Regions from separate parts of the Flintibacter sp. P01028 genome, predicted to be linked through region 3. Evidence: predicted binding sites of a transcription regulator. Region 3 holds the regulator's gene; each other region holds the start of a gene.
The links. Region 3 encodes HrcA, which represses chaperone genes, less so after heat shock. Its sites were predicted from a motif close to TGTTAGCACTCNNNNNNNNNGAGTGCTAACA; they were not measured.

Region 1 (4,252 bases), on a different contig from region 3:
TCGTTTGAACACAATTTTACCACAGACAGGGAAGAATCTGCCCCCTTGCACCCAGCGCTCTCCAGGATGATCTGGAGCCTCTTTCGCGCATAGCCCGGATCGATGGGCTGCTCCGGCTTGCTCCGGGATGGGAACATCAGGTCAGAGAAGATCCCCTTCTTGTACTTCAGTAGTAATTCCACGTTTTCAAGAAGATGGCCGGAGGATAAAAATTCCGATATATAAGTTGTCACATAGCGTCTATTTCTGCCATAATTATCGAGAGGAGAGATTTTTGTGGCGAAAAGAGTCAGACGCTATATTTCTGAACTCCTGCAAGCATATCAGGAAATCACAGGAAAAACTTATACTGAAATAGCATTAGATTTTGACATATCACTGTCCAATCTTTATCTGTATCGCACGGAACAAGGTAATCCAACCGCAGATACCATTGATAAAATTGTAGACGGGATAGAGAAAGACTGCCCGGAAGTGATTAAAAAAGTTCCGTACCCACCAGAGGAAGACATTGCAGAGGAGGAAGGTCATGGAGATCTATGAACTGCTATACCGTCTTGGTGTCACCGCCAACTATACAGGCTTCTTCTATACTGCCTATGCAGTACAGTTGTGCGCGGAACATCCGGACCGTCTGATGCTGGTAACAAAATGGGTATATCCGGATGTAGCAAAGAGGTATCGGACAAATTGGAAAGCTGTAGAAAGAAACATCCGCACAGCAGGCAACGTCATATGGGAGGAAGGCCGGTCCCATCTGGAACAATTAGCAGGCAGAATATTGGAACACAAGCCTTGCAATGCGCAGTTACTGGCGATCTTATCCTACAGTGTGCTCTTACCACGCGCCACTCGTCTGACGGCTCGTAGACTGGATGAAGCGGTAGCTCTCTCCAGAGAAGATCATGATATGGGAGTAGTGGATGAGTCGGCCAATGAGCGAGACGATGAGCCGGTTGTCCCCAAAGACTGTGTTCCACTGGATGAACTCAAGGTGAAGTGATGAGGAGGCTCATCCTCTCGCAGCAGTCAGAGACCACCTGGGAAAGCAGCCCGGCGGCATCCCTGCGCGGAGGGACAAAGCCCGATCTCGCCAATGGCATACAGACCAGTTTTTCTTAACGTGCTGAGGAACGCATGGAGCGTTCCTTTACTGTTTCTCTCCAAAAAGGTTCGCCAGAGAATCGGCAGTGAAGAAATAGATCTTCCGGCCTGTTACAAATTATGAAAGCGATGGCGGTGGCGAAGTGAGTTTTCCCAATCCATACAACCTGTTCCGGAATAACGGGACTGCGGCGCAACTGGACAAGGTTCCCACGGAGATCGCACCGGATTTCCAGGGCAGAGTTTTCTCTGATAATGGAATGGATATCGACAACCGCTGCGAACAGCCGTTGCAGTTGTCCCGGGCCATCTTTGAATAGTGCGGAACGGGCAGGCAGAGAGTGGCCGGAAACGGAGGGGGGCATCCGGCAATCGGCTGTCCCCCTGTGCCGTCATATATCTTAACATTCCAGATTAAGGTTTGATTGTCCATTTCATATGTCCTTTTTGGAAAAAAGGACGAAAAGCGGATTCTGCCAGAGGAAAGCCTTGTGTTCTTTTTCATAATCTAAAAACCCTCTGCCCATTTGAAAATGGGCAGAGGGTTTTTAGATATTGTATTGAGAGGTACAAGAGAAAAATGGAAGTTTAAGAAGCGCGCGAATCACTGAATCGCAATCCGGTTGTGCTGGGGGAGCTCCTTTGTTTCCTTCTTGGGCAGCGTCAGCTTCAGGATACCGTCTTCATACTTAGCGGACACCTCCTCAGGCTCCACATCACCAACGTAGAAGCTGCGGCTGCATGCGCCGGTATAACGCTCCTGACGAATATAAGTGCCTTTTTTGTCCTTTTCCTCCTTGTCAAGTCCCTTTGCGGCACGGATGGACAGATAGCCGTCTCGAAGTTCCACAGTCATTTCCTCTTTCTGGAAGCCAGGCAGATCGATGTCCAACTCATAGGAATTCTCTGTTTCCCGTACGTCGGTCTTCATCAGATTCTTAACGTGCTTGCCATACAGAGGGTCGTGACCAGTCCACATCGGAGCGGTGGGAAATCCATCCCCCCAAAAGTCATCAAACAGACGCTCGGCCAAATACTTGTTGTTAGACATAATTCATTCCTCCATTCAAATAACGAATACTTTGCTCGGCCCTTGGAGAGAGCTGGAGGAACTTTTTGGGAGGGGATCATGTGCCCCCTCTCTCAAGGTTCAAGCCCATTATAATCCCAACTTTAGCACTGTCAAGAGGTGAGTGCTAAAATTCATAAAAGAAATACAATTCGTTCATATAATATTCGAGAATGGAGGGACCGGAGGGGGATGGACAGATCTGCTTCCGCATATGGCCGGAGAAAAATATTTAAATTGGGAATTGCTGGGCAAGGGCCTAGGGCAGACTCGGAAAAAGTTGGAAGACAGTGGCTGGCGACTTTTGCGAAAACACCCCCTTTTTTGATATGGCTCGCTCTGCATAGACAGCAGGCGGTACCCAGCATGCGCCACAGCATTCCAAAGGGTATCATCATTCAGGGGCTCCTCGACGATGACATCTGTCAGGCCTTTCCGATGGTTTTTGATGGGGCAGGCCTTACAGTTGGCCTCATTAATATGGGCCTCATACATAGAGCGGGCCATACTTCGATTCCCAGTATGATTTTTACCATAAAATCCTCTCCTATTTGTTTGTATTTCAAAAAATGCGTAAGAGATTTAGCAACAAATTAGAAAGAACTAACTTCTGCTCAAAACAGAAACGCTCTATGAGCGGAGAAGGATGCATGGCTAATATGGTCATTTTTCAGCGTGTCGTCAACAGTTCTGTGGAGAAGTAGATTTTTCAGAAAAGGGGATTGACAGATCAGATGTACTATGTTATTCTTTGCGAGTAGTTAGTATATACTAACCTCGAAACAGACGGGCCTTATTTTTTAAACGAAGGTTAGTTATATCTAACTGTGGAGAACAAACCATTGTCTGAATGCCTCAAGTAAAGGAGCGAGCATAAGTATGAACAAATTAGCAATCGTCTATTGGAGCGGCACCGGGAACACAGAGGTCATGGCCAACTGTATTGCGGAAGGGGCAAAAGAGGCCGGAGCTGAGGTGACGCTGATGGGGCCGGCCGATTTTTCCACCGCCCGTCTCTCTGAGTTCAACGTAGTGGCCTTTGGCTGTCCCGCTATGGGGGCTGAGGTGTTGGAGGAGATGGAATTTGATCCCATGTTCTCTGGGATAGAAAGCTTCCTGAACGGTAAGAGAATTGCCCTGTTTGGATCTTATGGTTGGGGTGATGGACAGTGGATGCGGGATTGGTGCAAGCGGTGTGACGAGCATGGCGCCAATCTCTACGACGAAAATGGATTGATTGCCAACGAGACTCCTGATGCAAGTGCCCAGGAGAAGTGCCGGGAGCTGGGCAGAAAGCTGGCTGCCTGGTAGGACTGGACCCCGCTGTTCTGCTTATTTAGATCCCTCCCCGCTTTCCCTTACAGATTCCTCCGAGCGGATATCTGACCCGTTCGGGGGAAAACTACTATCGAGTTGCCTGTGAAAGGAGACGCCCCATGGATCGGACATTTGAAGAAATGCTAGTTAGACAGTGCGCCCCTACTCTGGCGGGCCTGAAGCCGGGCAGCCTGTTCTGTATTACGGCGGAGGACTTAGAGAACGTGCGGAAGAAGGTGCGGTTTTGGGACCAGCGCCTGGAGGTCCTCGGCCTGTCTGTCCGTATACTGCTGGAGCGGAGAGAGGCCGGCTCCGCCTTGGTGTATGTGTACCGCGGCAGCCAGCTAGAGCAGTCCCTAGGAGCGACGGATCGCCGCGGTTTTCTGGTGGGGATGGGGTACAGGGGGAGCGGGACAGAGCAAATGTTGGACCAGCTGGCGGAGCGCCTGTCGGCCCAATCGGATTTTCCCCATGAGATTGGTGTATTTCTAGGTTATCCCCTCAGGGATGTGGTAGGCTTCATCGAAAACCGGGGACAAAATTTTACTTGCTGTGGATTCTGGAAATCATACAGCGATCCCAATACAATCCAACGGTGTTTCGCCTGCTACCGACAGTGTGTGAACATCTATGTCAGGATGTATGAGCGAGGGATTCCAATTGAAAAAATGGTAATCGCCGCGTAAAAAGAGCGCCCCTGCGAGGTATTAACCTTGTGGGGGCGCGGTTTTCAATTTCTATAATTCACATCCTGGCGCTCCC
Region 2 (4,252 bases), on a different contig from region 3:
GATCCGCAAGCTGAAGGACGAGTACCCCTACTCCAACGTGGTGGCCATCGACTACGACCCAGGCGCCACCAAGATCAACCAGGAGAACCGCATCAAGCTGATGCTGGCCAACGCCAAGGGCCTGACTCATCAGGAGTCCCCCGCGCCCAGAGCGCCCCAGCCTGAAGTGGCTCCCAAGCTGGCTCATGCCCACAGTTAAGCTTTCCCTCTCAACAAAAAAGGACCCGGTACAGTGGTGTACCGGGTCCTCTTTTCTTTTTTCTCACAGCCCATTGACGATAAAATTGGGCCGCTTCCCCTCCAGCACCAGCTGGGCCGAGGTCCACATATTGGTGTGGGCCCGGTGGAAGGAGCCGCCGGTATTGCCGCCCAGATGGGGCGAGTAGATGGCCCGATCCGCGACCTCTGGAGGGAGGTCCACCAGGGGGTGGTCAGCGGGAGTGGGCTCCGGTTCAAAGACATCCATAGCGATGGCACCCAGTCGGCCGTCGATGAGGGCCTGCCGGACGGCCAGGCTGTCCACCAACAGGCCACGAGAGGTGTTCACTAAAATGGCTCCCGGCTTGAACTTGTCTAGCAGAGCCTTGTCCACCATATGAGTGGTCTCCGGGGTAACTGCACAATGGAGAGATACAATGTCGCACCGGGACACCAGCTCCTCCAGTGGGAGATATTCCACGTTCAGCTCTTCCTCTACCTGGGGTAGACGGCGGTGGGCGGTGTAGTAGTACATCTTGCAGCCGAAGGGAGCCAGCAGCCTGGCTGTGGCGGTACCGATGTCCCCCAGCCCTACCAAGCCCACAGTGGATAGACCCAACTCCGGAGAGTTGGAGGCCATGACCGCCTCCTTCATCTCGCGTTGACGGCCTTCCCGAAGGGCGTTGTGGCCAGTAATACCGTGACGTAGAGCCATGAGCATGAGCATCACCGTATGCTCCGCCACTGAAGCGGCGTTGCAGCCTTTATTGTTGCACACAAAAATGTTCCTGGCCCTGGCCGCCTCCAGATCAATCCGGTTGTAGGCCACCCCCTCCGATTGAATCAGTTTCAGACCGGGCATCAGGTCCATCAGTTCTCCCGTCACGTCCACGATGGGGTCGGTGAACAGGATCTGGGCATCAGCGTTTTCCCGCGCCGCCTGTTGTGGGGACTGGTCCAGAGAACAGTAGGCCGTTTCAAAGGGCAGCTGTGCAACAAACTCCGGCATATAGGCCTCATAGCGTGCCTTCGGCCCTAAGATCAATACTTTCATGATTCATCCTCCCGGTCATTGATAAATTTTTTCCTCTGGGAAAGAATATAAATATTGTAGCACACTTTTTTGGTTGGTACAACACTCCAATATTAGCACTCAAATAATAAGAGTGCTAATATTTACAATTTATACACAAAGTGTGCAAGAACTGTTCACATTTGGACGATATACTAGGACCAAAGTTAAGTGAGGCAGGAAGGGCCGCTGAGATCGGACCCCCACCTCAGAAAGGAGTTTCTTATGATGTACAGTATGATCCCCTTTGGCCGCTATCACGGCGGTCTAGACACGATTTTTGATGACCTGGAGCGCAGCTTCTTCCCTCCCGCAAACCGCCAGCCCACCGCCTTTCGGACCGATATCCGGGATGAGGGTGACCACTTCCTTTTGGAAGCTGAACTGCCTGGCTTCCAAAAGGAGGATATCCATTTGGAGCTGAAGGAAGGCGTCCTGACCATCTCTGCCCAGCACGAGGAAAAGCAGGAGAAGCGGGACGACCAGGGCCAATACCTGTGCCGGGAGCGCCGGGTCGGCTCTTTTGTCCGCTCCTTTGATGCCTCTGGCATTCAGGAGGACGCTATCCGAGCCTCCTATGAGAACGGAGTGTTGACGTTGATTCTGCCTAAGATGGCTGAGATACAGCCTCAAAGCAGAAGGATCGCCATTCAGTGACCAGAAGGAAGGGCAGGCTTCAGAGCCTGCCCTTTTTTGGGGGTGCCGGTGTATACGCCAGCCAGCGAGCGTCAAATTTTTTCTTGCAAAATATCTCAGGTTGGTGTATTTTTGTTTTAGCAAACAATTCAGTCAAGTGCTAATTTATGACAATCTTGAAACCAAAGTTAAAGGAGGTTTCTTTTCATGAATATGGATCGATTTACTCAAAAATCCCTGGCCGCCATCCAGGGGGCCAGGGACATCTCCCAGGAATACGGCAATCAGCAGATCGAGCAGCCCCACCTGTTGCTGGCCCTGGTCAGTGACAACGAGGGGTTCATTCCCCAGCTGCTCGCCGCTATGGGCATGACTGTTCCCAGCTTTGAGGCGGCAGTGAAGGGTGAGGTCCAGAAACTGCCTAAAGTGTCCGGGTCCGGCCGGGAAGCGGACAAGGTCTATGTGTCCCAGGATGTGGACAGGGCCCTCCGCGGCGCGGAGCAAGAGGCCCAGGCCATGAAGGACGAGTACATCTCAGTGGAACACATCTTCCTCGGTCTGCTGGCACAGCCTGACAGTGCCTTAAAGGAGTTATTCCGCACCTACCATGTGGACAGGGAGAAGGTGATGCAGGCTCTGGCCAGCGTCCGCGGCAACCAACGGGTGACCTCGGACAACCCGGAGGATACCTATAACGCCCTGAAGAAATACGGCACCGACTTGGTGGAGCGTGCCCGCCAGAACAAGCTGGACCCGGTCATCGGCCGGGACGATGAAATCCGGAATGTCATCCGCATCCTTTCCCGTAAGAGCAAGAACAACCCTGTGCTCATTGGCGAGCCCGGCGTGGGCAAGACCGCCATCGCTGAAGGTCTGGCTCAACGGATTGTCAAGGGAGATGTGCCCGGTTCCCTGAAGGACAAGACGATCTTCTCCCTGGACATGGGCTCCCTTGTGGCCGGGGCCAAGTACCGGGGGGAGTTCGAGGAGCGGCTGAAGGCCGTCCTCAACGAGGTCAAAAAGTCCGAGGGCCGCATCATCCTCTTCATTGACGAGCTGCACACTATTGTGGGCGCTGGCAAGACTGAGGGCAGTATGGATGCAGGCAACCTGCTCAAACCCATGCTGGCCCGTGGCGAGCTCCACTGCATCGGCGCCACCACTCTCAACGAGTACCGGCAGTATATCGAGAAAGACGCCGCCCTGGAACGTCGGTTCCAGCCCGTGATGGTTAACGAGCCCACAGTAGAGGACGCTATCGCCATTCTCCGGGGACTCAAGGAGCGGTATGAGGTGTACCACGGGGTCAAAATCACGGACGGGGCTATCATTGCCGCCGCAACCCTGTCCAACCGCTATATCACCGACCGCTTCCTGCCGGACAAGGCCATCGACTTGGTGGACGAGGCCTGTGCCATGATCCGCACCGAGATGGACTCCATGCCCACTGAACTGGACATCATCCAGCGGAAGATCATCCAGCACGAGATTGAGGAGGCCGCCCTGAAGAAGGAGACCGACAAGCTGTCCCAGGAGCATCTGGCTGAGATTCAGAGGGAACTGTCCGATATGCGGGAAGAGTTCAAGGCCAAGAAAGCCCAGTGGGACAACGAGAAGGGGGCCATCGGCAAGGTACAGAAGCTGCGGGAGGAGCTGGAGGCGGCCAACGCCGCCCTGGAGAAAGCCCAGCGGGAGTACGACCTGGAGAAAGCCGCCGAGCTGCAATATGGCCGCATCCCGGAGCTGAAGAAAGCCCTGGAGGCGGAGGAGAGCATCGCCAACGAGGGCAAGGCCCGCTCTCTCCTGCGGGACAAGGTCACCGAGGAGGAAATCGCCCGCATCATTGAACGCTGGACCGGCATCCCGGTGGCCCGGCTGATGGAGGGGGAGCGGGACAAGCTGCTCCACCTGGAGGATATCCTCCACCAGCGGGTGGTAGGACAGGACGAGGCAGTGAGGTTGGTATCCGAGGCTATCCTGCGCAGCCGGGCCGGGATCGCCGACCCCAGCAAGCCCATCGGCTCCTTCCTGTTCCTGGGCCCTACCGGCGTAGGTAAGACCGAGCTGGCCAAAACTCTGGCCGAAGCCCTGTTCGACAGCGAAAAGAACCTGGTGCGCATCGACATGAGCGAATATATGGAGAAATTCTCCGTGTCCCGGCTCATCGGCGCCCCTCCGGGATATGTGGGCTATGAGGAGGGCGGCCAGCTCACGGAGGCGGTGAGGAGAAAGCCCTACTCCGTCATCCTTTTTGATGAGGTGGAGAAGGCTCACCCTGACGTATTCAATATATTACTTCAGGTATTGGATGACGGTCGTATTACGGACAGTCAAGGAAGAACGGTG
Region 3 (4,252 bases):
ACTTGGCCCGAGTCAGGGTCAGGTCCAAGTGCTTGGGGCCGGTGGCATCAGCGGTGATATAGGGCAGGTTGATGCTGGTAGAAGTGACACCGGACAGCTCGATCTTGGCCTTCTCAGCAGCCTCCTTCAAGCGCTGCATGGCCACCTTGTCGCCGGTCAGGTCCACACCCTCAGTTTTCTTAAACTCCGCGGCCATCCAGTCCATGACGCACTTGTCGAAGTCGTCGCCGCCCAAGCGGTTGTTACCAGCGGTAGCCAGCACCTCGATGACGCCGTCGTCGATATCCAGGATGGATACGTCGAAGGTGCCACCGCCCAGGTCATACACCATGACCTTCTGGGCGGTCTCCTTGTCTACGCCGTAGGCCAGAGCAGCGGCGGTGGGCTCGTTGATAATCCGCTTCACGTCCAGGCCGGCGATCTTACCAGCATCCTTAGTGGCCTGGCGCTGGGCATCGGTGAAGTAGGCGGGGACTGTGATGACGGCCTCGGTGACTGTTGTGCCCAGATAGGCCTCGGCGTCCGCCTTCAGCTTCTGCAGAATCATGGCGCTGATCTCCTGGGGGGTATACTTCTTGCCATCGATGTTCACCTTGTAGTCGGAGCCCATCTCACGCTTGATGGAGATGACGGTCCGGTCGGGGTTCGTGATGGCCTGGCGCTTGGCCACCTGACCCACCATACGCTCGCCGTCCTTGGAAAAAGCCACCACAGAGGGGGTGGTGCGGTTGCCTTCGGCGTTGGGGATGACGACAGCGTCGCCGCCCTCCATGACCGCTACACAGCTGTTGGTCGTACCTAAATCGATACCGATGATCTTAGACATAATTCATTCCTCCTAAATATATGACATTCATGTTTACAAAGTTAAAATAGGAACAGCGGCCCGATGGCGTAGAGTGCGGCGCACCAGGCCAGCAGGCCCCCAGCGAGCAGCAGGGTATAGGATACAGCATCACAGGTTTTCGCTTTACAGCACTGCTTGCAGGGCTGATTTCTTTTCACTGTTTTCCTCCTTTAATCCCATCGGCTTTTGAAAATAAGCCGCACACCTCGGTTCCGTTCCCCTAATTGGCCACCTGCACCATGGCGAAGCGGATGACCTTCTCGCCGCACTGGAAGCCGGCCTGGAACACGGCGGCCACTACGTTCTCGCCCAAGCTCTCATCCTCCACGTGCATAACGGCGTTATGGAGATTCGGATCAAAGGGCTGGCCCAGGGCGGGAATCTCAGTGATGCCCAGCTTGGAAAGGATCTCCTTCAGCTGGTTCATCGTCATCTCCACCCCTTTTTTGTAGGCTTCGTCGGCGGTGTCCTGCTTCAAGGCCCGCTCCAGGTTATCATAGACGGGAAGAAACGCGGCGGCGGTATCCGCCTTGGCGTCGTTCCAGATGGACTCCTTCTCCTTGGCGGTCCGCTTTCGGTAGTTGTCGTACTCCGCGGCCAGGCGGAGAAAGCGGTCGTCGAGGGGTGCGGTCCCCTCTCCGGAGGGCTCCTCCTTGGGTGCCTCCCCTGATTTCTGGTCCTCCTGGGCGGCCTCGCCGGCCTCCTGGGGCCCCCCTTTCTCCTCCTGTTCCGTGCGAACAGCCTCTTCCTCAGGCTCCACAGCCTCTTCCTTCCGAATATCCTCCTGACACTGCTCAGGCTGGGCCTGCTTCTTTTTATTTTTATCGCTCACGATGCGGCGCTCCTTTCCTGCTTATGGCTCCTGTGTATCTGTTTTCTCTGCCGGGGGTAACTCTCCCTTGCCGAACATCCGGGTCAGGCTGTCGGCAAAATAGGACAGGCGGGCGGTGACCTTGGCGTAGTCCATCCGGGTGGGTCCAACCACTCCGATGACGCCCTTCATATTTTCTCCAATGTCGTAGCTGGCCATGACCACACTGGTGTCCTTCAGCGCGTCACTGACATTTTCCGGCCCGATCAGGATGTTCATGTTCTGGCCGCCGGTCATTGTCACAGGCAGCCGGGCCACATCCTTCTCCTCGGCCAGATAGTTCATCAGAGGTTTAGCCTTGTCCAGGCTTCGGTATTCCGGGTGTTCCAGCAAGTGAGTGATTCCGGTAGTTCGGACCTTTTGGCTGCTCTGTTCCGACAGGATCTCCACCGCGAAGTCCACCACCAGGGCAATCAGCTCAAAGGCGCCTGGAGCGGTGCGGGTCTCCATCTTGTCCAAGGTCTGTTCCATCTCCTCCTGGGTCAGTCCCACGAAGGAACTGTTCAGAACCGCGGAGAGCAGTTGGAGCTGGGTGTCAGAAACCTCCTCAGGGATATGGATGAGTTTATTTTTAACGATGGAGTTGTCCGTCATGACCACGGCGATAAAGGCGTTTTCTTCCACTTTCAGCAGGTCATAGCGTTTGACGGTGATCCGCTCCGCGGGGGCGGCCATGGTAAATACAGGATAGTCGCTGAACTGGGATAGGACCTTTCCCGCCCGGTCGATCACTCGATCCAGCTCCTCCATCTTCAGGTTCAGCGCCTCGTTGATACGCTGAGTCTCCTGCATGGTCAGCTGCTGATGACCCATCAACTCATTGACATACAGCCGGTAGCCCGCGGCGGAGGGTACCCGTCCGGCGGAGGTATGGGGCTGCTCCAAAAGGCCCATATCAGTCAAATCAGCCATCTCGTTCCGGATGGTGGCACTGGACACATCCAGTCCGGCCCGCTCCGCTACCATTTTCGACCCCACAGGCTCGGCGGTGGCGATATAGGTTTCAATGATGGCCCGAAGAATCCGTCTTTTTCTATCCGTCAGCTCCATGTTTCCCCCCCCTGTTCCTTTTATCTCGGCATGCGCTTCCGGCCGTTCCGGCTCAAGACAGCTCCGCTCCGCGGACCCTTCGTCTTATATCCTCATGCCGGCCTGCTTGCGCTTTGATCATTTCGTTAGCACTCAATACTCCTGAGTGCTAAAGATAATGTACCACCGGGGGGCAGAATTGTCAATAGGCACTTTATGAATTTGTTGTAAACAAATGAATCCCGCCAATTTTTTGCATCTTCTATCTTTTGCTGCTAAGAGCTCCGGCTCTTGACAAATGTTTCTAATGTATTACACTAGATATGAGGTGATTTTATGGGAATCGAAAAAAAGAATTACAGCTTTCGTTTTCATGAGGACATGGTAGAACGCCTCCGCGCCCAGGCCCAGCTGGAGAACCGCTCGCTCTCCAACCTGGTGGAAACGATTCTGCTCCAATATCTCTCCACCTTAGAGGAGAAAACAACATGACCGTCTGTCCATAGACAGGCGGTCATGTTTCTTTTTTATAGGGTAAACACCTGGCCGGTATACAGTCCCTGACAGCCGGGACCGAAGTATTCCGTCAGCCGCTCCAGGGCTGGCTGTCCGGTGCAGTGGCCGGTCAGGATTCGCTCCACCCCCAGGGCCTTCAGCGCGTCAGCCACCGACTGTACATACTCCGGCGAGCAGTTCATGCCAGTCCCCCCCTTGGCATACATATGCAGTCCGCCCACCACGGCGTGCACCCGCTTTCCGGGCAGCTGGTCCAACACGCCCCGCACGATGTTGACGATGCCCCCATGGCTGCAGGAGTTGAAGACCACCAGTCCCCGCTCCCCCTCCAGCACCAGGGACTGCTCGTGGCTGAAATCGTCCGGGAAAAAGTCATCCTCCCCTCGCTTGCAGACCAGGTTAGACGCCTTTCCCATAAAGGCCGGGTCCTTTGGACCGTCGGGCAGCAGCCACCCGCCCTCCAGCAGCTCCATAGGTCCCGGTACTGGGACAAGCCGCTCTCTGGCCCCCTCCCAGATATCCCGGTGGACGCCAATAAATTTGGGTCCCTCCTCTGTCATGGAGAAGTAGGGCCCTCCGGCCTGGGGGCGGACATAGACCTTGGCTCTCTGGTTGAGCTGGAAGAACCGGCGCAGGCCGTCGGCGTGGTCATAGTGGCCGTGGGACAGCACCCCCAGGTCCACATCCGCCAGGTCCACCCCAAGCTTCTGGGCGTTGTCGGCAAACCGTCCTGAGGCGCCCCCATCCAGCAGCAGCCTCTTCCCCCGATATTCGATATACAGGGACAGGCCGTGCTCCGGCACCAGACCGCATCCCTCCTGGGCAGTATTTTCCATTAATACGGCAACTTTCATGTCCTGTTCCTCCTTATTCCAGTGCTCCAGAGCGGGTCAAGTCTCGAATCCACTTGCCGCTCCTTAATCTCCACACTCCCCCGACGCACTTACAAAACTGCTCTACCCCCAGGGATAGGTAGACCCAAAAGATCC

Region 1: a site for HrcA is predicted at 2,276-2,306, ahead of ACEVJK_RS02195 (Hsp20/alpha crystallin family protein). Genes of this name have one in related genera too.
Region 2: a site for HrcA is predicted at 2,042-2,072, ahead of clpB (ATP-dependent chaperone ClpB). Genes of this name have one in related genera too.

Annotation. Positions count from the first base shown of each region.
Region 1 is NZ_JBHEVC010000001.1:443,801-448,052, reverse strand. Features, by position in the region: gene ACEVJK_RS02215 (hypothetical protein) at 277-543, shown strand; partial or broken gene ACEVJK_RS02210 (sporulation initiation factor Spo0A C-terminal domain-containing protein) at 530-766, shown strand; gene ACEVJK_RS02205 (hypothetical protein) at 839-937, opposite strand; gene ACEVJK_RS02200 (hypothetical protein) at 1,248-1,424, shown strand; gene ACEVJK_RS02195 (Hsp20/alpha crystallin family protein) at 1,709-2,155, opposite strand; gene ACEVJK_RS02190 (flavodoxin) at 3,053-3,484, shown strand; gene ACEVJK_RS02185 (DUF3793 family protein) at 3,610-4,176, shown strand; gene ACEVJK_RS02180 (linear amide C-N hydrolase) at 4,221-4,252, opposite strand, start outside.
Region 2 is NZ_JBHEVC010000001.1:530,782-535,033, forward strand. Features, by position in the region: gene ACEVJK_RS02580 (2-hydroxyacyl-CoA dehydratase) at 1-199, shown strand, start outside; gene ACEVJK_RS02585 (2-hydroxyacid dehydrogenase) at 263-1,252, opposite strand; gene ACEVJK_RS02590 (Hsp20/alpha crystallin family protein) at 1,496-1,927, shown strand; gene clpB (ATP-dependent chaperone ClpB) at 2,114-4,252, shown strand, end outside.
Region 3 is NZ_JBHEVC010000004.1:21,848-26,099, forward strand. Features, by position in the region: gene dnaK (molecular chaperone DnaK) at 1-826, opposite strand, end outside; gene ACEVJK_RS08810 (hypothetical protein) at 868-1,005, opposite strand; gene grpE (nucleotide exchange factor GrpE) at 1,068-1,679, opposite strand; gene hrcA (heat-inducible transcriptional repressor HrcA) at 1,701-2,768, opposite strand; gene ACEVJK_RS08825 (hypothetical protein) at 3,084-3,239, shown strand; gene ACEVJK_RS08830 (MBL fold metallo-hydrolase) at 3,275-4,117, opposite strand; gene ACEVJK_RS08835 (MATE family efflux transporter) at 4,131-4,252, opposite strand, start outside.